Deinococcus aerius: one gene and its partner. The protein of the gene in region 1 binds, or shares a complex with, the protein of each later gene. Links are inferred from orthologs where the notes say so. Each region holds a gene or a part of one and is shown on either strand. Other genes may lie near its edges. The genes, in order: mnmE and mnmG.

The links.
Region 2: the proteins of mnmE (region 1) and mnmG are in contact, whole or in part, in a solved structure (PDB 9HIP), measured with the Escherichia coli proteins. The link is inferred for Deinococcus aerius from one-to-one orthologs.

Annotation. Positions count from the first base shown.
Region 1 is NZ_BFAG01000015.1:65,153-75,955, forward strand. The notes cover bases 773-3,676. They hold mnmE (tRNA uridine-5-carboxymethylaminomethyl(34) synthesis GTPase MnmE), read right to left. Parts: upstream 2,933-3,676; coding sequence 1,613-2,932; downstream 773-1,612. Other genes in these bases: DAERI_RS18195 (ATP-binding protein), read left to right, coding at 773-1,021; DAERI_RS18200 (SDR family NAD(P)-dependent oxidoreductase), read right to left, coding at 1,120-1,425; DAERI_RS18210 (ABC transporter substrate-binding protein), read left to right, coding at 3,059-3,676. Outside these bases: DAERI_RS18190 (hypothetical protein), read left to right, coding at 1-114; more of DAERI_RS18195, read left to right, coding at 104-772; more of DAERI_RS18210, read left to right, coding at 3,677-3,835; DAERI_RS18215 (DUF4258 domain-containing protein), read right to left, coding at 3,897-4,535; DAERI_RS18220 (GNAT family N-acetyltransferase), read left to right, coding at 4,814-5,677; DAERI_RS18225 (hypothetical protein), read left to right, coding at 5,727-6,035; DAERI_RS18230 (GNAT family N-acetyltransferase), read right to left, coding at 6,307-7,044; DAERI_RS18235 (DUF305 domain-containing protein), read right to left, coding at 7,058-7,702; DAERI_RS23170 (mechanosensitive ion channel family protein), read left to right, coding at 7,748-8,863; DAERI_RS18245 (YdcF family protein), read left to right, coding at 8,850-9,638; methylenetetrahydrofolate--tRNA-(uracil(54)-C(5))-methyltransferase (FADH(2)-oxidizing) TrmFO, read left to right, coding at 9,702-10,803. UniProt on the Escherichia coli protein: Exhibits a very high intrinsic GTPase hydrolysis rate. Involved in the addition of a carboxymethylaminomethyl (cmnm) group at the wobble position (U34) of certain tRNAs, forming tRNA-cmnm(5)s(2)U34.
Region 2 is NZ_BFAG01000016.1:51,843-62,695, forward strand. The notes cover bases 5,527-8,480. They hold mnmG (tRNA uridine-5-carboxymethylaminomethyl(34) synthesis enzyme MnmG), read right to left. Parts: upstream 7,931-8,480; coding sequence 6,122-7,930; downstream 5,527-6,121. Other genes in these bases: rsmG (16S rRNA (guanine(527)-N(7))-methyltransferase RsmG), read right to left, coding at 5,527-5,718; DAERI_RS22615 (hypothetical protein), read right to left, coding at 5,715-5,942; DAERI_RS18795 (thiamine pyrophosphate-dependent dehydrogenase E1 component subunit alpha), read left to right, coding at 8,175-8,480. Outside these bases: DAERI_RS18755 (MFS transporter), read right to left, coding at 1-141; DAERI_RS18760 (ArsR/SmtB family transcription factor), read left to right, coding at 214-846; DAERI_RS18765 (YpdA family putative bacillithiol disulfide reductase), read left to right, coding at 905-1,924; DAERI_RS18770 (VanW family protein), read left to right, coding at 1,969-3,351; DAERI_RS18775 (ParB/RepB/Spo0J family partition protein), read right to left, coding at 3,406-4,251; DAERI_RS18780 (ParA family protein), read right to left, coding at 4,235-4,984; more of rsmG, read right to left, coding at 4,981-5,526; more of DAERI_RS18795, read left to right, coding at 8,481-9,284; DAERI_RS18800 (alpha-ketoacid dehydrogenase subunit beta), read left to right, coding at 9,281-10,303; DAERI_RS18805 (hypothetical protein), read left to right, coding at 10,314-10,547; DAERI_RS18810 (dihydrolipoamide acetyltransferase family protein), read left to right, coding at 10,576-10,853. UniProt on the Escherichia coli protein: NAD-binding protein involved in the addition of a carboxymethylaminomethyl (cmnm) group at the wobble position (U34) of certain tRNAs, forming tRNA-cmnm(5)s(2)U34.

The DNA of each region.
Region 1 (10,803 bases):
CTGCCCGGCGCCTCCGTGCAGTACTGGATCCAGCAGGACGGGGAAGGTCGCGTCGCGGCTGGGGCTGCCCCCGAGCGAACCCGCCTGGGAGCGCCTGCCGCAGGTGGAGGCTGACCTGGCGGGACAGCTCGTCCTGGGGGAGCTGGGCCACACCGAGCGCCGGGAGGTCCGGGTGAACGGACAGGTGCAGGGCGTGCTGGGGGTGACCCTGCGGGACCGCGGGACGTGGACGCGGCCTGACCTCGCCGTGCTGGAGACGGTGGCGGAGTACCTGGGGCTGGCCCTGGAACGCGCGCAGCAGTCGCGGCGGCGGCTCCACCCCGACGAGGGGCTGGAGGGGCGGCTGCGCGCGGCCCAGGAACGGGAACACGCCGCCCTCACCTCCCAGGAGGAGACGCTGGCCTTCAGTGAGGCGGTCTGGCAGGGCCTGCGCCGCGAACTCACCCGGCTGAGCCGCACCCGCGAGGGCGCGGAGGTGCGGGAACGGCTGGGGCACCTGGGGGCGCGGGTGGACGCCCTGCTGGCCTATACCGAGGTCTCCCGCCGCCCCCTGCACCCAGTGCTGCTCAGCCTGATGACACTGGTGCTGTCGGTCAAGGCGGAGCTGGAACGCGGGGAGACCGGGCGCCGGGTGCGCTGGAAGCTGGGAGAGCTGCCGACGGTGCGGGCCGACCGGGACCTGCTGAGGCTGGTGCTGTTCGAGCTGCTGCAAAATGCCCTGAAGTTCACGCGGGGGCGGGAAGAGGCGTGGATCGAGGTGGGGTCGGAGGCGCGGCCAGAAGGGCTGGCGGTGTTCGTGCGGGACAACGGCGTGGGCTTTGATCCCCGCTTTGCGGAGCTGCTGTTCGGGGTGTTCGAGCGGGGGCAGGAGGACGTGGAGGGCTTGGGGATGGGGCTGGCGGTGGTGAAGTGCGTCGTGAAGCGCCATGGCGGGCGGGTCTGGGCTGAGGGGACACCCGGGGAGGGCGCCACCTTCGGGTTCACCCTCCCAGGACAAGGAGGGTCATCGCCGCGTCGGTAACGCGCCGTTCCAGCGAACAGGTGGTGAGTTCACTTCCCTGGGGAGGGTAGTCCCGCCCCTCCGGGCAGGCGGACGAGGCGTTCAGGGTCATCATCGCCTCACCTGACCGGCGAATCCTCCGGTTCTGCAACACCCACAGCCACCGTGACCGTGGGGGCGATGCCCGCGTTGTTCACCACCACGTCCAGGCGCCCCCGCCAGGCGACCGCCTCCCGGAACAACTCGGTGGCGGCCCCGGGCCGGGATAGGTCGGCCCCGAGGGGGGTGGCCCGCGCCTCCCCGGCACCTCGCCCGTAATGCACGATGACCTGCGCCCCCGCGCCCGCCAGCGTCCGGGCTGTTGCCGCGCCGATCCCGCGCGAGCCGCCCGTCACGAGGATGACTTTTCCAGTTAAGTCGAGCATGTCGCCCATTGTGTGGTCTTGGCCTCCCCGGCGGCCCGGAAGGGGGGAGAGAAGACCGGAACCCGGTCGCCCAGGTCGTGTCCGTCCCTTCCGGGGAGGAGGCGGAAAGTGAGGGGCAAAATCGCAGGGGCTCAGCAGCCTGAAGATGTGGGCCAAGAAAACCTCTGTCCCCTGGGGCCTGAGCCCCTCACTTTCCCACGCAGAAGTTGCGGAAGACGGCGTCCACCACGTCCTCGCTCACGTCGCGCCCGGTCAGCTCGGCCAGCGAGCGCAGCGCCTCCTCCAGCTCGTACCCGGCGAGGTCGTCGGGGAGGGTGCGGGCGGCCCGGACGTGCAGCAGCGCCCGCCGCGCCGCGTCCGCCTGCCGCTCGGTGGTGAGCCACGCCTCGCCCCGCGCCGCGTCCCCGATCAGGGCGGCGTGGATGGCGTCCCGCAACTCGGGGAGGCCCCCCCCGGTGACGGCGCTCACGTCCAGCGCGGCGGGGTCGGTCCAGGCCGGGGGAAGGTCCGCCTTCGTCCGCACCCGGATGACCCGCGCCTCCCCCGGCAACTCGGTCGGCAGGTCCTCGCGGGGCAGGCTGCCGTCCTCCAGCACCAGCACGAGGTCGGCCCGGGCGGCGAGACTGATCGCCTGGCGCACTCCCGCCGCCTCCACCTCGTCGCCCGTCTCGCGCAGGCCCGCCGTGTCCACCAGGGTGACGGGCACCCCGGCCAGCGACAGATTCGCCTCCAGGTAGTCTCGCGTGGTGCCGGGAATGGGCGTGACGATGGACCGCTCGTACCCCAGCAGCGCGTTCAGCAGGCTGCTCTTGCCCGCGTTGGGGCGCCCGATCAGCGCCAGCCGCGCCCCCCGGGTCGCCACTTGTCCGGCCCGCGCGGTGCCCACGAGCGCCTCCAGGTCCGCCTCCGCCGCCCCGAGGGGCACCTCGCGGTCCTCGTCCGGCACGCCCTCCTCCGGGTAGTCGAGCATGGCCTGGAGGGCGGCGAGCGTCCGGGTCACCCGCGCCGAAATCCGCTCCACCCGCTCCCCCAGCGCCCCCGACAGCCCCAGACTCGCCTGCCGCCGCGCCGTGTCCGTCCCCGCGTTCACGAGTTCCAGCACCGCCTCCGCCTGCGCCAGGTCCAGCCGCCCGGCGAGGTAGGCCCGCAGGGTGAACTCCCCGGGCCGGGCCGGACGGGCGCCGAGTTCCAGCACCCGGGACAGCACCCGCGCGAGCACCGCCGGGCTGCCGTGCGTCTGCACCTCGGCCACGTCCTCACCCGTGTAGCTGTGGGGCGCGCGAAAGACCAGGCACAATCCCTCGTCCAGCACCTCGCCGTCCTCGGCCACAAGCTGCCCGAACAGGAACCGCCCGCCGCGCGTGGCACTCGGCCTGCGCCGCCCCCGGAACACGCCGTCGGCGACCCCCAGCGCCCCCGGCCCGCTCACCCGCACGATGCCCACGCCCGCACTTCCCGGAGCGGTGGCGATGGCGGCGATGGTGTCACTGAGGCCGGTGCGGGTCACGGGGGGCAGGGTAGCAGGGGAGGGGGGAGCGGAAGGGGGTCCACTTTCCCTTTGCTAAGTGTGATGGGGCTGTGATCCCCCTGTGACAGGCCGGACCGCACACTCGGGGCACAACTGGAGGTTGCCATGCGTCCACGTCCCGCTCGTCTCTTCCTCACCGCCGTTCTCTGTTTGGCCCCCGCGCTCCTGCCCGCCCAGGCCCGCACCCTGGCCGAGGTGAGGGCCAGCGGCGCCCTGAACATCGCCACGAGCGCCGACTTCGAGCCGTTCAACTACATGAGAGGCGGCTCGCCCGCCGGGTTCGAGGTCGACCTGGGCGGGGCGGTCGCCCGCAAACTCGGCCTGCGCGCGCAGTGGGTGGTGCGGCCCTTCGACGGGTTGCTGCGCGACCTGGCCGGGCGCCCGCAGGAGATCGACCTCGTGATCGCCTCGCACGCGATCACCAGCACGCGGCTCCAGAGCGCGGACTTCAGCACGCCCCACTACTGCACCGGCGGCGTGATCCTGACCCGCCAGGGCGGCCCGCTGACGACCCGGGCGCTGGCGGGCCGGAACCTGGGGGCCGAGGCGGGCAGCACCTACTTCGGCTTCCTGCGCAAGCTCCCCTTCCAGAAGAGCGTGCAGGTGTACGGCAGCTCCCAGGCGGCCATTCAGGCGGTCGCCACCGGCCAGGTGGACGCCATCGCCACCGACCGCTTCGCCGCGCTGGACGCGCTGAAGACCTACTCCAAGGCGAAGCTCGTCGTCGGGGACACGCTCTGGAAGGAGCAGATCGGCATGGCCTTTGCCAAGGGAAACACCGAACTGCGGCAGGCGGTGAACGGCGCCCTGAAACAGCTCGTGCAGGACGGGAGCTACCTGAAACTCAGCCAGAAGTACTTCGGGCAGAATATCGGCTGCTGACCCCGGGGGCGGGGACAACGCGAAAGGGTCGGGGAAACGTTCCCCCGACCCCTTGCTTTCCTCATCCCCCCCTCCGCCACTTCCCCTTGCTGCGGTTCCCCGGCTTGTTCCCCGGTGTCGCCGTGCGCGTCCTGATCTGCTCGTCGTCGTAGCGGAGCATGACGGCCAGCCGGGCGCGGGAGATGATGTGATGCGGGTGCTTGGGCACGAAGGCGGTCACCACGTCGAGATACCCGTCCGGCCCGTGCTCGACGACCACGTGGAGCGGCAGCGCGACCCCGCACGACTCGAAGAAGCCGCACACCAGCCAGCGGCGGTCCTCGGGGTAGACGGCCCGCACGCGCCCGGCGACGAGCACCTGGATGATGTCGTGTTCCAGAAAGCCCTCGGCGCGGGCGTGGCCGATGGCGTGGGGGCAGAGGTGATACTTGCCGTCGTACACGGCGTCGCGCAGCCGGGCGTGGGCGCGGGCGAGCGTGTGGTCGGTGGTGTCCACGCCCGCCAGGTCGGCCTCGCGCTGGGGCCCCACGGGCTTGGGCTGTAAATTTGCGGGCCGCGCCGGGGGCGGGGTGGGGGCGCGGCGGGCCTCCTTCTCCGCGCGGGCGAGCTGGGCGCGCAGGGCCAGCAGGTCGGTGCCGGTCTGCGGGTCGCGGCGCCTGCGGGGCGGGGTGGTGGTGCTGGACGTGGCTGCTTTCGTCACGGCGGGCCTCCCATCGGCGGCCTTCCCGCTCCCTCTTCCGTCTCGGGGAGGGCTTCGGTGCGCGCGCCTCCCTTCTCCAAAAAAGAAAAGGCCCCTCAAACACAGCGTTGTGTTCGTGGGGAGGAAGGCGTCGTACCCTGTTCAGGGCATACGGGGAGTGTACCACGGGCAGCTCAAGCATGACGTGACGTGCGGAACAGACGCGCGCCTCTCCTCCTTTCTAGGCTGGGGCAGCGTTTTCACCCGTCCAGAGCTTCTTCGCCCAGGAGGTGCCCGCCATGATCCGCCCGATGCAAGCGACCGATGCGCCCGACGTTCTCGCCCTGCTCAACTGGATGGACGACGCCCCCGAGCGCGAGGTGTTCGCCCCCGACGCCCGCGAGGCCGCCGAGCTGCGCGGCGAGTGCGAGGACCGCGTCTGCCTCGTCGCCGAGGACGTGGAGGGCACCGTGCAGGCCTACTGCGGCCTGGCCCCCTTCCGCGACGGGCTGGCGCTGGAGGGGCCGCTGGGCACGGGCGACCTGCACGCCCTGCTCGCCCGCGCCATCGAGCGGTCGGAAGGCCTGCCGGTCTACGCTTTCAGCGCGCGGGACAACCTCGCCGTGCGGGAGGCGCTGGAGGCGGCCGGATTCACGCCCATGCACACCACCGATTTCTACACCGCGCCCGTGTCGAACCTGGCCCGTCACGCCCGGGTCCCGGCCGGATACACGACGGTGGACCACCTCCCGCCCGAGCAGTACCGCGCCCTGTACCGCGCCTCCGAGGACGGCTGGGCCGAGCGCCTGGAGTGGACGGACCTGGAGATCGAGGCGCACTTCGCCCGGGACGACGTGCGCCTGGTGGCCCTCTTGCGAGGCGGGCGACCCGTGGGCTTTGCCGAGCTGGAGCTGGACGCCGAGGCCGCCCGCGCCGACCTGACCTACCTGGCCGTCCACCCCGCCGAGCGCGGGCAGGGGCTGGGCCGCGTCCTGCTCGCCCTCGCCGCCGCCGAGGTCGCCGCCTACCCCGAGATCCGCAAGCTGCGCACCCGCGCCCACGACCACGCCCACGCCGCCCGCGCGCTGTACGCCCACGCGGGCCTGATCCACTGCCGCTCGGTCGTCACCTACCTGCGCGACGACACGGAAGGGGAGGCGTAGGGAAGGAGGGGGCACAATCCCCCCTTCCTGACCGCGTTAGCCTCGCGGCATGGGCAAACGCGACCGGAATGCTGTTCGCACCGCTTACGTGACGCTGCGCGACCTGCCCGGCACGCGCGTCATGTTCTGGGTGGTGGACGAGTGCCCCTACTGCGGCGAGCGGCACTTCCACCCCGCCGGAAACCTGCGAACCGCCGACCCGAGCGAGAAACTGGGCGAGCAGCCCGCCGCGTGCGACCCCACGCGCACCTACGAACTGCTCCTCCCCCCACGCCCGAAAAAGAAGACCGGGAAACCTGAGCGCCGCAAGGAACGTCGTCTGGGTAAACTCGACGATCTAGACGACGAGAAGTGGTAGGCGGGGTGGAAGGCTTGCCGGAACTGACCCGGTAGAGGGGCGACGTGATGCGCGCAGGGTTTTCAAGCGGAAGAGAATGTCGTGCGGGACGTTAGAAAAGCTCCTCCCCCTTGAGGGGGGAGGTTGGGACTTGTAAAGCTGCGGAGCAGAGGGGGTGAGCGGTCACGCCCCGCGGCGCCATCAGCGGATGAGGCAAGCCATCTTGCAGGCACTCAGGCGGGTCACACGCCCTCTCACCCCGACCCTCTCCCGCAATGGGAGAGGGAGCAGGTCAGGCTACCCACCAGTCTTCCCCGTATCGCGCCAGGCCGAGTTTGCGGGCTACTGCCTGCGACGCCAAGTTCCCCCATTGCGTGCTGTAGAGCGGCAGGCGTCCGACACTCCGCATGGCCGCCGCCCATCCCGCCACCGCTGCTCCCGCGTGCCCCCGTCCCCGGAACGCCTCCGTTGTCTCCACCCCCGCCTCTGCCGCGTCCTGAGTGAGCCGGGCGCAGAAGCAGATAGACACCGCGCTCCCCTGCTCGACCGCCGCCGCGATGGGTGCAAAGCGGAAGCCAGCGCGTGACGTGATCTTCCAGGGAAAGTGCGCTTCAAGAAGGTGGGCGTTCTTCCCGGAGATCAGGACGACGTGTTCAGGGACCGGAACGCCGTCGGGAATTTGGTAGGCCGGTCCCCGCTCCTCGGCGGTGATCGGCGCGTGGGAGGTGAGAACTTCCCGGATGGCTTCTGCCTTTCGCGGCTCGTCCGCAGCCGCCGTGTAGCCGGGCAGGACGGGTTCGGCGCCGCACAGGTCCTCCAGTTCCCGCACCAGATCAGCGGTCAGGTCGTGCCGGAAGCGCCAGACGTTGCCCTCCGGCGTTCGCCCCATAAAGAAGCGGGGGGCGGGGTCGAGTTCGTTTTCCTCGTAGCCCGGTTCACGGATGAAGCGCAGCCGCCCGGCGGAGTCCGATACGAACAGGGCGGAGGTCTGGAGTTCCATCAACTCGCGGTCGGAGGGCACGCCAACCATCATGCCCCTGCCGTCAATGCTGGTGGTCGCCCCCCATGTCCATGCCGTCCATATTCATCTGGTCACCGTTCGTTCCACCGGGAGGGGGGAGTGGTTGAGCCCCCCGGCCCTTCAGCAGGTCCGTCATCAGCCGGATTTCGCCGCCCTGCGTCGCCTGAATCTGCTGGGCGAGGGTCCGTACCTCCGGCCTCACCCCATTCCCCAGGGCGGGGTTGACCATCGCCAGCGCGCCCTGGTGGTGGCGGATCATCAGTTGCAGAAAGAGGCGCTCGGCATTATTCACGGGCAGAGTGTCCAGGCGGTTCAGCTCCTCGGGAGTCGCCATGCCCATCATGCGGGCGTGCCCCTCGGTCATGCCCTGGCCGCCCCACGGGAGGCCCCACAGCGTCAGCCACCCGCGCATCTGCCCGATCTGCTCCTGTTGCGAGAGCATGATGTCGAGCGCCAGCGACCGGAGGGTGCGGTCCTGGCTGCGGTCGCGGATGCGGGTCGCCATGTCGATGGCCTGGGCGTGGTGCTGGATCATCTCGCGTACGAAGCGCACCTCAGTGCTGCCCTCACGCGGGGTGGCGGCGCGGGGCGCCAGCACCAGGGCCAGGGCGATCAGGGCCGCGAGGGCCAGCGCGGCGGCGGCGAGGAGGCCGGGGCGGCGGGTCATGGGCGGAGTATAGGAGGGGCGCATGAGGCGGCTACACTGGAGCCCGTGACCGGTCAGGTGGACACCTCGCGCCTGCTGGGGCTCAATGCCCTGCGGGACGCGCTGCTCGCCACCTGGCGCGACGTGCAGCGGGTGGTGGCCGAGTACGGCCCCGACGTGCTCCTCGCCGCCGGGCTGACCCTGCTGTACGCGCTGCTGTTCGTGGTCGTGTCGCGGCTCGCCTTCCGGCTGCTCGCGCGCTTCCACCTCGTCGCGTACCCCATCGCCCGGCGGGTGCTGCGCACCGTCCTGCGCCTGACCTTCCTGCTGCTCGTGCTGCTGTCGGTCACGGCGCTGTTCCCCGGCCTGGAGGTCTGGAGCGCCCCCATCTTCCGGGTGTACCTGCTGCTGCTCGTCCTGTACGTGGGCTGGGGGGTAATCCGGCACTTCCTGCACCTCCAGGCCGAGCGGTGGGAACTGGACGCCAGCCTCCGGCTCCTCCTCCAGAACACCGCGCGGGCGGTCTGGACGTTGCTGGGCCTCTACCTCGTCTTCGCGCAGTTCGGGGTGGACCTGCTCCCGATTCTGGGCGGGCTGGGCGTGGTGGGGCTGGCGGTGGGCTTCGCCGCGCAGGACATCCTCGCCAACCTGATCAGCGGGGTCACGCTGCTGCTCGACCGCCCCTTCCGCATCGGTGACTGGATTCGCACCGAGTCGCACGAGGGCCAGGTCACCCGCCTGACATTGCGCACCACCCACCTGCGCACCCGCGACAACGAGGACGTGAGCATCCCCAACAAGGAGGTCGCCGGGGCCGTCGTCGAGAACCTCACCGTGGGGGGCAAGCTGCGGCTCAACGTGAATATCGGCCTGGCCTACCGCGAACACGTGGGCCGCGCCCGTGACCTCCTGCTGCCCGTGTTGTCGGGCTTTCCCGGCGTGCTCGCCGACCCCGCCCCGCAGGTCCTGGTCGAGGAGCTGGAGGAGAGCCGCGTGCGGCTCCTGCTGCGCTTCTGGGTCGGGGCGGAGGGGGTGCAGAGCTATCCCGTCACCCGCATGAAGGTGCTGGAGGCGGCCAAAGAGGCCTTGCAGGCGGCGGGGCTGGAGGTGCCCTTCCCCCGGGTGCGGGTTCACCTGGACGGCCCGCCCCCCGAGCGCCGTGAGGACCGTGCGGACGCCTGAACCCTGGCGGGGAATCGGGACGGGCGCGGCCAGAGGAGCCGCCCTCGCCGCGTACCTGGGGGAGGTCCGCGCGACGGTGCCGCTGCTGCTCACCCTGATCGTGGCCGGGGGCGTGGCGGGGGCGTTCGTCTGGCCGCGCCGGGTGCTGAAGGTGGGGTCCGCTCTCCTGGCCCTGCTCCTCGCCCTGTGCCTGCTCACGCCCGTGCTGCGCGGCCCGCTGGCGGCGCTGACTCTGGCGCAGCCGCCTGTCCGCGCGGACGCCATCGTGGTCCTCGGGGGTGGGGTGCAGTGCGGCACGCGCGCCCTGGAGTCGAGCAGCCTCGCGCGGCTGGTGCGGGGGCTGGAGCTGTGGCGGGCCGGGTACGCCCCCGTCCTCACCGTCTCCGAGCAGTCGGGAGTTCTCGGCCCGGCGGGCTGCGCGAAGATGAGCGAGCTGGAGCGGGCGCAGATCAAAGCCCTCTACCCTGTGGGCGGCCCCCAGATTCTCACCCTCCGCCAGGTCACCACCACCCGTGATGAGGCCGCCCGGGTGCGCGACCTGGCCCGGCAGCGGGGCTGGCGGCGGGTCCTCCTCGTCACGTCCCCCAGCCACTCGCGCCGCGCCGCCCGCCTCTTCGCCGAGCAGGGCGTGAACGTGGTCAGCGTGCCCGCCGGGGAGACGCGCTACGACGCCACCCTGCCCCTCCCGGTCGACCGACTCGCGGCCCTGCGGACCCTGGTGTACGAGGGGCTGTCGCGGGTGAAAGCGTGGGCTGGGGGAAGGCCACAGCGGTGAGCGCTGAAGATCGAGTCTCCTCGCCACAAACCCCCCGGCCTTCTTCCCCTACACTGCCCGGCGATGAGCGGCACAGAGGCGACAATCACAGTGATCGGCGCGGGCCTGGCGGGGTCGGAGGCGGCGCTCGCGGCGGCCCGCCTGGGGGTGCGGGTGCGCCTGCACGAGATGCGCCCGGTGAAGATGACCCCGGCGCACCGGACCGGGAACTTCGCCGAACTCGTCTGCTCGACCTCCCTCGGCGGTGAGGGCGAGTTGCAGGCCAAGGGGCTCCTCCAGGCCGAACTCCGCAGTGTGGGCGGGGCCATCGTGAGTGCGGCGGATGAGAGCCGCGTTCCGGCGGGCAACGCCCTGGCGGTCGACCGCGACGAGTTCAGCGCCCGCGTGACCCGGCTCGTGCGCGAGCACCCCCTGATCGAGGTGGTGCCCGGCGAGGTGGGGGCCGTGCCGGAGGGCATTGCCGTGATCGCCACCGGCCCGCTGACCACAGGCGCCCTGGCCGCCGATCTTATGCGCCTCACCGGGAGCGAGCGCCTGAGCTTCTACGACGCCGCCGCGCCCGTGATCGCGTTCGAGAGCATCAACCTGGAGGTCGCCTGGCGGGCCGGGCGGTACGACCAGAGCGCGGATTACATCAACTGCCCCTTCACCAAAGAGGAGTATCTGCGCTTTTTCGAGGCGCTGGAGCAGGCCCGCTCCCACACCCCGCACGACTGGGAGAAGCTCGACTTCTTCGAGGGCTGCATGCCCATCGAGGAGATCGCCCGGCGCGGCGTGGACACTCCCCGCTTTGGCCCAATGTCGCCCAAGGGCCTGGACGATCCCCGCACCGGGCGCTGGCCCTACGCGGTCGCCCAACTGCGCCAGGAGGACAAAGAAGGCCGCATGTGGTCCCTCGTCGGTTTCCAGACGGGGCTGAAGTGGGGGGACCAGAAGGCGGTGGTGCAACTGATTCCCGGACTGGAGAACGCCGAGATCGTCCGCTACGGGGTGATGCACCGCAACACGTACCTGAACGCGCCGGAGGTGCTGGACTCGACGTTGCAACTCCGCGCAGACCCGACCAAATTCGTTGCGGGTGTCCTGGCGGGCACCGAGGGCTACCTGGAATCCGCCGCGACGGGCTGGCTGGCCGGAACGAACGCCGCCCGCCTCGCGCTGGGCC
Region 2 (10,853 bases), on another replicon or contig:
GGCCATCTGCCCCGCCGAACCCGTCTGGTGCAACACCAGGAAGCTCAGCGCGATGCTGGCGAGCGCCGAGCCGAGCTGGGACTGCCCCGAGGCGACCAGCCACAGGATGAAGCTGCGGTTCCAAAGGGTCTGCGGCGGCATAGCCCGAGTATGGGGAGGGGCTTCTCGAAGAGATATACGCCCTTTGGAGTAGGAGGCGTCTAAGCTGATCCCATGCCCGACGAGCCGGTGAGGGTGGCGAACAGCGCGCAGGCCGCCCTGCTGCTCGATGTGGGGCTGCGCCCGATGCTGGACCTGCTGATGCGGGCGCCGCATTCGGCCAGTGAGGTGGCGGCGAAGTTGGGACTGAACATCCAGCGCGCCCACTACCTCGCCCACAAGCTGGAACGGGCGGGCGTGGCAGAAGTCGTGGAGGTCCGGCCCAGAGCTGGCCGGGCGATCCGGTGTTACGCCGTCCTGCCCCGCTGGTTCATCCCCTACGAGGCGACGGGGGCCGAGACGCTGGAGGCGTTCATGTGCGCGCAAATCTTGCCCCGCATGGAGCGCTTCACGGGGTTGAGCGTGGGCCTTCTACGCGAACTCGGCGACCACTGGGGCTTCTGGCTGGAACAGGGGGAGGAGGGGAGCAGCCTCAGCATGGGGACGCCCACCCGCCGGGGTTACGAACTCTTTGCCGGGGACGAACCCTTTCTCCTGAACATCGGGGGCCTTCACCTCACCCGGGAGCAGGCGAGCGACCTCAAACGGCGGCTTGAATCGGTTCTGGAGGAGTTCCAGGCACAAGACAGCCCGCAGGCCCCCACCTACACCGTCGCCCTGATGCTCGCGCGCGGCGACGTGGGCTGAAGCACCCTCACGCATCGGCTCACCGTCCGTTTTGCGTCCGCCTGACACAATGCTCGGCATGAGTCAGATGTTCGACGTTGCCATCATTGGGGCGGGTCCGGTGGGCCTCGCCGCTGCCATCGCCTGCAAGCGGGCGGGCCTGAGCTACGTGGTGCTGGAGAAGGGCTGCGTGGTGAACGCCATCTTCGAGTACCCCACGTACATGACCTTTTTCACCACCGCGCCGGAGCTGGAGATCGGCAACCACCCGATGGTGACGGGTCACGACAAGCCCGACCGCCGCGACGCGCTGATGTACTACCGCCTGGTCACCCAGCGCGAGGACCTCAACGTGCGGCTCTATACCGAGGTCAAGCGGGTTCACCCGGCCCCGGCGGGCTTCACGCTGGAAGTCGAGGCACAGGACGGCACGCCGGGCGTGGTCGAGGCGCGTCGCGTGGTCGTGGCGACGGGCTACTACGACAACCCGGTGCATCTGGGCATCCCCGGCGAGGACAGCCCGAACGTCAGCCACTACTACACGGAGGCGCACCCCTTCCTGGGGCTGAACGTCACCGTGATCGGCGCGGGGAACTCCGCCGCCGATGCGGCCCTGGACCTGTGGCGCGGCGGGGCGAACGTCACGCTGGTGGTGCGGGCGCCCGAGCTGAAGTCCACGATCAAGTACTGGGTGCGGCCCGACCTGGAAAACCGCATCAAGGAGGGCAGTATCTCCGCGCACTTTGGCTCGCAGGTGGTGGAGATTCACCCGGAACATGTCCTCGTGCAGCGGGCGGACGGGACGACCTGGGAGCTGCCCACCCACTTCACCTTCGCGCTGACGGGGTATCGCCCCGACCTCTCCTTCCTGGACGGGATGGACCTCGCCACCCAGCCGGACGAGTGCCTGGTCCTCGACGAGCATTACCAGAGCAGCGTGCCGGGCCTCTTCGTGGTGGGCTCGGCGGGCTTCGCGGGCCGGACGAATCAGGTGTTCATCGAGAATGGGCGGCACCACGCGGTGGCGGCGGTGGCGGAGATCGAGCGGCAACTGGCGGCTGTGCGCGAATTGGCCCCTCTCCCCTCCCCTATCCTGTGAAGAACCGTCATCTTTCGAAAAAGAGGGCGTGGAATACTGCCCGCATGGCCCCCTCCCGCAAGAGTGCCGCCCTGCTGCTGAGTGTGCTGCTGGGGACGGCGTTCGCCCAGGTCGAGATTCCGGCCCTGCCCCTTCCCCCGCAGGTGCCCACGCCCGGCCCGGCCCCCACGCCGACCCCCGAGCCCGCTCCGGCCCCGCCCCCTCAGCCGGATCCGGAGCCCACTCCCCCTCCTGCCGAGACGCCTGGACCCGTCCCGGTTCCTCCCCAGGAGACGCCCGCTCCGGCGCCGCAAAAGCCCGTCACCCCGCCGCCTCCCGCCAAATCCGTCAAGACGGCCCCGCTGCCGCTGCTCATCACCGTGCAGGCGAACTGGCCCGCGCTGGTGGACGGCAAGAAGACGACGGTGCCCTTCTCGCAGACCCTGACCCTGCCGGGCGAGCGGGCAGCGCAACTCCGGCAGCGCGGCGTCATCACCCCGAGCCTCGACGCCGACCTGAAGAAATTCCTGGCGAGCCTGCCGCGCGAGGCGCGGGACGCCCGCTTCGAGAACCGCTGGGAGGAAGGTTGGGCGGTCGTGCAGCGCAATGGCCTGAAGGTGGACGAGGCGAAGACCCGGGCGAACATCCTCGCCGCCCTCAAGAACCCGAAGGGAGTCAAGGCCGCCGTCGTCGTGATGGGGCAGGTCGCGCCGAAGCGCACGCTGGACTTCTTCCTCTCGCGCGGCATCACCGACCACCTGGGCACGGGCGAGACGAACTACTACGGCAGCAGCGCTGCCCGTATGACGAACATCCATGTGGGCACCCGCAACTTCCAGGACCGGCTGTTTACGGGCAAGACCTTCTCCTTTAACGAATTCATCGGCCCGGTCACCACTCGCGCGGGCTACGTGGTGGGGCTGGTCATCGCTGGGGAGCGCACGGCGAACGGCGTGGGCGGGGGCATCTGCCAGGTCAGCACGACCGCGTTCCGGGCCCTGTACGGGGCGGGCCTGCCCGTCGCCGAGCGGCGCAACCACTCCTACCAGGTGCATTACTACGACCCGCAGGGCCTGGACGCCACCGTCTTCCAGCCCTCCCAGGACCTGAAGTTCGCCAACGACACGGGGGGCGCCCTGTGGTTTCAGGCCGACTGGAACGACGAAGAGGCCCGGCTGAGCATCAGTGTATTCGGCAGGCCGCGGAACTTCACGGTGGAGCTGGACGAACCCAGGACCCTCAGCACCACGCCCTCCCCCGCTGACCGGATCATCCGCGACGCCAGCCTGCCCGCCGGGCAGCGCAAGCAGGTGGACTGGGCGGCCCCCGGCGCGGTGATCGAGGTCACCCGGCGCTTCGTGCGGGACGGCAAGACCTTCAAGCAGGACACCCTGAAGAGCAGCTACCGCCCCTGGCCGAACATCTTCCTGGTCGGCACGCGCGGGTAAGCGTCAAAGGGGAGAGGGGGAGCCACAGTGGTCTCCCCCTCTCCCCTTTTCGCCCTACTCCTCGGTCGCGTAGCCCAGCAGGTCGAGGATGCGGTCGAGTTCCTCGCGCGAGGCGTAGCTCAGCTCCACCCGGCCCTTGTCCTCGCCCGTGATACGGACCCTCGTGCCCGTGCGGCGGCTGAGGTCGAGTTCGACCTGGCGGTAGGGGCGCGGCGGGTTGACGGGGATGGGGGCGGAGGTGCGGGCCTCGCGCTTCAGGGCCTCGGCCTCGCGGACGTTGAGGCGCCGGGTGCGGATCTGGTCGAGCGCCCAGGCCCGGTCCCCCTCCGGCTGGGCGAGGATGGCGCGGGCGTGTCCGGCGCTGATCTCCCCGTGTTCCAGCGCGCGAAGCGCGGGTTCGGGCAACGTGAGGAGCCGCAGCGCGTTGGAGATCGTGGAGCGGCCCTTGCCGACCGCCTGCGCCACGCCCTCCTGGTTGAGTCCCTGGTCGAGGAGCGCCTGGTACGCCCGCGCCTCCTCCAGCGGCCCCAGGTCCTCGCGCTGGAGGTTCTCGATGATCGCGATTTCCAACGCCTCACGGTCGGCCAGGTCGCGGATGAGGGCGGGCACCTCGGTCAGCCCGGCGAGCTGCGCGGCTCGCCAGCGCCGCTCCCCCGCCACGATCTCGAAGTCCTCGCCGCGCGGGCGCACGAGGAGGGGTTGCAGCACCCCCTTCTCGCGGATGCTCTGGGCAAGTTCGGCCAGCCCCTCCGGCTCGAAGACCTGCCGGGGCTGGTACGCCGCCTGCACGATGCGCGTCACCTGGATGGACTGGATGGCCGGACCCGCCGGGGTTTCCGCCGTCTGCGGGCGGCTGAGCAGGGCGTCCAGCCCGCGTCCCAGGCTAGATTTTTTCGACACGCTGCATCACCTCCTCGCTCAGGCGCTTGTACGCCGCCGCGCCGCTCGACAGGGGCGCAAAGGCGTTGATGGGCTTGGCGAAGCTGGGCGCCTCGGAAAGCCGGACGTTGCGCGGCACCACCGACCAGAACACCAGTTCCCCGAAATGCTGCCGCACCATCGTCTCGACCTCCTGCGCCAGGTTCGTCCGCCCATCGAACATGGTGATCGCCACGCCGAGCACCTTCAGGCGGGGATTGAGGCCGCCCTGCACCCGCTCCACCGTCTCCATCAGCCCGGCGAGGCCCTCCAGCGCGAAGTATTCCGCCTGGAGGGGGATCAGCAGGGCGTCGGAGGCGGCCAGGACATTGACGGTCAGCGGCCCCAGGCTGGGCGGCGCGTCGATGAGGACGATGTCGTAGCCCTGCACGCTGGCGAGGAGCCGCGCGAGGGCATCCGGGTCGTCGGCGAGTTCCACGCCCGCTCCGGCGAGGTCGGGGGTGGCGGGCAACACGTCCAGCCCCGGCTGCGAGGTGGCCTGCACGAACTCGGCCACCCGGCCTGGCTCGCCCAGCGCCTCGTAGAGCCCCTGCCCCGCGCCGCGCAGGCCCAGCCCGCTGGTGGCGTTCGCCTGGGGGTCCATGTCGATGAGGAGGACCCGGCGTCCCCCCGCCGCCAGGTATGCGGCGAGGTTGATGGCGGTCGTCGTCTTCCCCACCCCGCCCTTCTGATTCACGACTCCGAGGGTCTTCACGTCGCCCGCCAGAATAACGGCTTGCGGCCCGGTACGCCCTCCCGCCGGGGGTAGCGGTCGGGGGTGGGGCTGGTCTTCTCGACCACGACCAGGGTGCGGGCATCCCCGGCGACCGGCAGCGTGAAGGGCTCCACGCCCCGCACCTCGCCCCCCACCTCGGCGGCGGCCCGCCTTCCGGCCTCCAGTTCCTCCGGCGCGATCGGCCCCTTCTGCGCCACGAGCAGTCCACCTCCCCGCAGGAACGGCAGCGCGAGTTCGGCCAGGACGGGGAGTGCCGCGACGGCCCGCGTCACCACCCGGTCGTAGGTTTCACGCTGTCCCAGTTCCCGCCCCAGGGTCTCGGCGCGTCCGACAAGCGGGTGGACATTTTCCAGCCCGAGGGCCTGCGCCGCCCGGCCCACGAACTCCACCTTCTTGCGCGTCGCGTCCATGGGAACGAGCTGGAGGTCAGGCCGCACCAACGCGAGCGGGAGGGCGGGGAACCCGGCGCCCGTGCCCAGGTCGAGGACCCGCAGTCCCCCCTCCAACCAGCCGCCACGCAGGCAGGTCAGCGAGTCCACGAAGTGCTTGAGCACGATGTCCCGCTCGTCATGAAGGGCGGTGAGGTTCATCTGGGCGGAGGCTTCCCGCAGGAGGGCGAGCAGCCGGGCGAACCCCTCCACCTGTCCGGCGTCCAATTCCAGCCCCAGTTCCGACGCGCCCTCCACCAGCAGGGTCTGGCCTTCCGGCGTCACAGCCCGTACTTCACTTTCATCGCCTGATACCGCTCGAACACATGCTCGTCGATCTCCCCCAGCGGCAGGGCGTCCAGCAGCGGCACCAGCCGCTCGCGCAACACGTCGCCCCGCGCCATCCATTGAAAGTAGCTCCGCCCACCGTGGTGGTACGGCCCGTAAAGCCGCGAGCCGGGGCACCACGCGAGGAGCCGCCCGAACAGCCGCTCATGCCGAAGGTGCATCCTCACCGTCACCTGGGGCTGTTTGCCATCACCCCCGAAATGTCCCTCGCCGATCAGGACGCCTAGCAGAACGCCAGTTTCAAATGCTGAAGGCTCCAAGACTCTCCTCCTGTTTCACCGTCAAGTTTCTCGTGAAACGGGAGGGGCGTCAAGGCGGGAGAGACCCTATTGTTTCACCGTTAGGTTTCCCGTGAAACGGTTGTGCCCCTACGCAGGTGGACGAGCAGGGCGCTGATGTCGGCATGCCGAACACCGGGGACGCGGGCAGCTTGGGCAACAGTAGCGGGTTTCGCCCGGCCCAGCTTCTCGCGCGCCTCGTTCGAGAGGGCCGTGATCCCGGCAAAATCCACCCCGAGAAGACTCAGCCCGCGCGCCTTGTCCTCCGAGGCCAACTGACGCTCGGCCCGCTCGATGTATCCCGCATACTTCACCCGAATCGTTAAGGCTTCCCGCTCGTCCGCCGATAAGTCGGGGAGGTTGAGACCCAACGCCTCCACGTCTTCCAGCGTAAACTCCGGCCGTCGCAGCCAAACGTCGCCGGGTTGCCCCTGAAGACGCTGCGTTTGCAGAGAACGCATGCCTTCACCAACCCGCCGATATTTTTCGGCCACGGCCTGTCGCCTGAACTGGTCTACGAGGCCCAACTCAAACCCCAGCTCAGTCAGCCGCTCGTCGGCGTTGTCCTGCCGCACCACCAGGCGGTGTTCCACCCGGCTGGTCATCATCCGGTAGGGTTCGTCGCTCCCCTTGAAAACCAAGTCGTCGAGGAGAACGCCCAGGTATCCCGTTTCACGTGAAATCCGAACCTGCTCCAGCCCCTGGGCGCGGCGGGCGGCGGCAGTCCCCGCCACCAGGCCCTGGGCCGCCGCCTCCTCGTAGCCGCTGGTGCCGTTGATCTGCCCGGCGGTGAACACTCCCGGCAACAAGCGGGACTCCAGATTGAGGGTCAGCTCCGTGGAATCCACCACGTCGTACTCCACGGCATAGGCGTACCGCTGAATTACCGCCGCCTCGAACCCGGGAAGCGTGCGGACAAGTTGGTCCTGGAGCGCGGGCGGCAGGCTGGAGCTGAAGCCCTGGAGGTACACCTCGCTCGTCTGCACCCCGTCGGGTTCCACGAACAGCAGGTGGCGGTCGTGGTGGGCGAAGCGCACAACCTTGTCCTCGATGCTGGGGCAATACCGTGGCCCCAGTCCCTCAATGTCCCCGGCGTACATGGGCGACTCGTGCAGATTCTCCTGAATCAGGCGGTGCGTCTCGGGCGTGGTGTGCGTCTGCCAGGTTGGGGATTCGGTCGCGCGGGGGCCGGGCCGACCCGTGAACCCGCGCGGCTGGGGATCGGCGGGAATCTCCAGGAGATCGGCGAAGCGCACCGAATCCGCACGCACCCGGGGTGGTGTGCCGGTCTTGTACCGCTTGAGGACGTGCCCACCCCGGGCCAATGCCTCACTTAGAAACCGCGAAGGTGGCTCGCCCTGACGGCCCTCGGGGCGCGAGTGGCGGCCATACCAGGTGACGCCACGCATGAAGGTCCCGGCAGCGACGACCACACTCCGGGTATGCAGGCGGCGTCCGTCGGTGGTGACCACGAACCAACCCCCATTGCCATCCGGCTCCAGGTCTGCCGCCTCGCCCCGCACCACGTCGATCTCCGGGTGGCCCAGAATCACGTCCTGCGCCCGTTCAGCGTAGGCGTCACGCTCGTTCTGCACCCGCAAGGACTGCACGGCGGGACCCTTGCTGGCGTTCAGCACCCGGGTATGGATGGCCGTGTCATCGGCCAGACGCCCCATCAATCCGCCCAACGCCTGCACCTCAAACACCAGTTGGCTCTTGCCAGGGCCGCCCACCGCCGGGTTACAGGGCATCCGGCCAATGGTCGCGGGGTTTCCAACCAGCAGCGCCGTGCGGGCAAACTTGGCGGCGGCCCAAGCGGCTTCCAAGCCCGCATGACCCCCACCGATGACGATCACATTCCAGCCGCTCATCTCAGCCGGAAGTGTACCAATGGGGGAGGGGCCGCTACTCCGTTCAGGGTCACGGTGGGAAGGACGCCGCTGCATACGCGCTCACCCTGTCCCACATCCTTCCCGGAGGCAAAGGCACGGGAACAGAGCCGCACCCCGCCGCACCGGTTGGCCGAGCGGCTAGAATGCCTAACGAGCGTTAGCCAGATAGTCAGGCAGCGGCTGCCTCCCGGCAGGGTGCTGCCTCCCGCTCAGGAGGCCCCTCATGATTCAGCCGTTCACATCTGACCCCCTGCGGTGGGTCGCGGAAGACGGCCTTCCAATCCGGGAACTGCCCGACCGGTTCACCCCCGCGGTGTTGCGCGACCTGCACCGCGAGATGGTGCGGGCGCGGGAGTTCGACAAGAAACTCGTCACCCTGCTTCGGCAGGGCCGCACCACCTTCTACGCCCAGTCGAGCGGCATGGAGGCCACCCAGGTCGGCCTGGCCCGCTCCATCCGGGTCGGGCACGACTGGGTGTGGCCGTACTACCGCGACCACGCGCTCGGCCTGGCGATGGGTGTGCCGCTCCTCGACCTGATCAGCCAGTGCCTGGGCACCAACTCGGACCTCTGCCGGGGCCGCCAGATGCCCCACCACTTCGCGGCCCAGCGGCAGAACTTCGTGTCCATCAGCTCCTCCATCGCCTCGCAGGTGCCGCCCGCCGCGGGCAACGCGATGGCGCAGAAGTACCTCGGCGTGGACGAGATCACCGTCTGCACCTTCGGCGACGGCGCGACGAGCGAGGGCGACTGGCACGCGGGGATGAACATGGCGGGCGCGGCCGGGGCGCCGTGCCTCTTCGTCTGCGAGAACAACCAGTGGGCGATCAGCACCAACCTGCGGGCCCAGACGGCGAGCGAGACCATCCATATCAAGGCGAAGGCCTACGGGATGCCGGGCTACTACGTGGACGGCAACGATGTCGTGGCCGTCATGGAGGTCGTCTCTCACGTGGCCGAAGGGGTCCGCGCCGGGAACGGCCCGGCCCTGGTCGAGTGCCTGACCTACCGGGTGGGCTCGCACTCCAACGCCGACGCGGACGCCGAGAAGAACTACCGCACCCGCGAGGAGGTGAACGCCTGGCTCGCCCGCGACCCGATCACCCGGGTGGAACGGCTGCTCGACCACCTGGGCGAGCCCGTGAGCGCCGAGGAACGCGCCGACCTGATTAGCGCCGTTCACCGCGAGGTGGACGAGGCGGTGCTGAGGGCCGAGGCGACCGGGCAACCCGACTGGCGCATCATGTTCGAGGACGTGTACGCCGACACGCCCGTTCACCTGCGCGAGCAGGCCGCCTTCCTCCGCAATGAACAGGAAGGGGTGGGGGCATGACGGCGACCCAGCCCAAACCGAGCACCACGACCGGAGCAGGGGAGACGCGCATCCTCACGCTGATCCAGGCGATCAACGAGGCGATGGCAGAGGAACTCGCCCGTGACGAGCGCGTGGTGGTCTTCGGCGAGGACGTGGGGGCGCGCGGCGGCGTGTTCCTGGCGACCGCCGGGCTCCAGGAGAGGTTCGGCCCCCGGCGGGTCTTCGACACCCCGCTCTCCGAGGCGAGCATCGTGGGCGCGGCGGTCGGCATGGCGGTGCGTGGCCTGCGGCCCATCGCCGAGATCCAGTTCGCGGACTACATGGGGCCGGGGTTCGACCAGATCATCAGCCAGGCGGCCAAGATTCGCTACCGCTCGGGCGGGCAGTTCACGGCGCCGCTCGTGATCCGCACCCCCTCGGGCGGCGGCGTGAAGGGCGGGCACCACCACAGCCAGAGCCCGGAGAGCTACTTCTGCCACACACCGGGCCTCAAGGTCGTGATGCCGTCTACCCCCTACGACGCCAAGGGGCTGCTCAAGGCCGCCGTGCGCGGGGGCGACCCGGTGATCTACTTCGAGCCCAAGCGGCTCTACCGGGCGGCCAAGGGCGAGGTGCCCGCGCAGGACTACACGGTCGAGATCGGCCAGGGCGCGGTCCGGCGGGAAGGCACCGACCTGACGATCATCGGCTACGGCGGCGTGATGCCCGACGCGGAGAAGGCGGCTCAGGCCCTCGCCGCCGAGGGCGTGCAGGCCGAGGTGATCGACCTGCGGTCGCTCGTGCCCTGGGACCGCGACCTCGTCCTCACCAGCGTCGCCAAGACGGGGCGGGCCGTCCTGGTCAGCGAGGCGCCGCGCACCGCCAACTTCATGAGCGAGGTGGCGTACACGGTTCAGGAGGAGCTGTTCGACTCGCTCCTCGCCCCCGTCCTGCAGGTCGCGGGCTTCGACACGCCGTACCCCTACGTGCAGGACAAGGTGTACCTGCCCGGCCCCAACCGCATCGCGGCGGCCTGCGTGCGGGCGCTGAACTACTGACCCCCACCCGATGAAGCCCGACCTCCTGCGCCCCCTGCTCGGCATCCTCGGCCTCGCCATCGGCTTCGGCGTGTACCCCCTCGCGGAGAGTGCGCCGCAGCCCTGGCCGCACGTGCTGATCGGCGGCATGTTCGTGGCGCTGGGGCTGGCCGCCTGGTTCTACGCGCGTGGTGAACGCTGGATTCAGGCCCTCGGTGTGCTGCTGATGCTGTACGGCGTGGCCCGGATGCTGTTCCTGCGCTGATATTCAACTTCCCAGACGAGGTTTTCCCATGAAAGAAGTGCTGCTGCCCGAACTCGCCGAGAGTGTGGTCGAGGGCGAAATCCTGAAGTGGCTGGTGCAGGAGGGCGAGACGGTCGCCCTGGAACAGCCCCTGTGCGAAGTGATGACGGACAAGGTGACGGTGGAGCTGCCCAGCCCCTACGCGGGCGTGCTGGAGCGTCGCCTGGCGAACGAGGGTGACGTGGTTGCCGTTCACGCCCCCATCGCCGTGATCGCCGAAGCAGGCGCGACAAGTGGGGGAGGGGAGAGGGCGAATCAGACCACCTC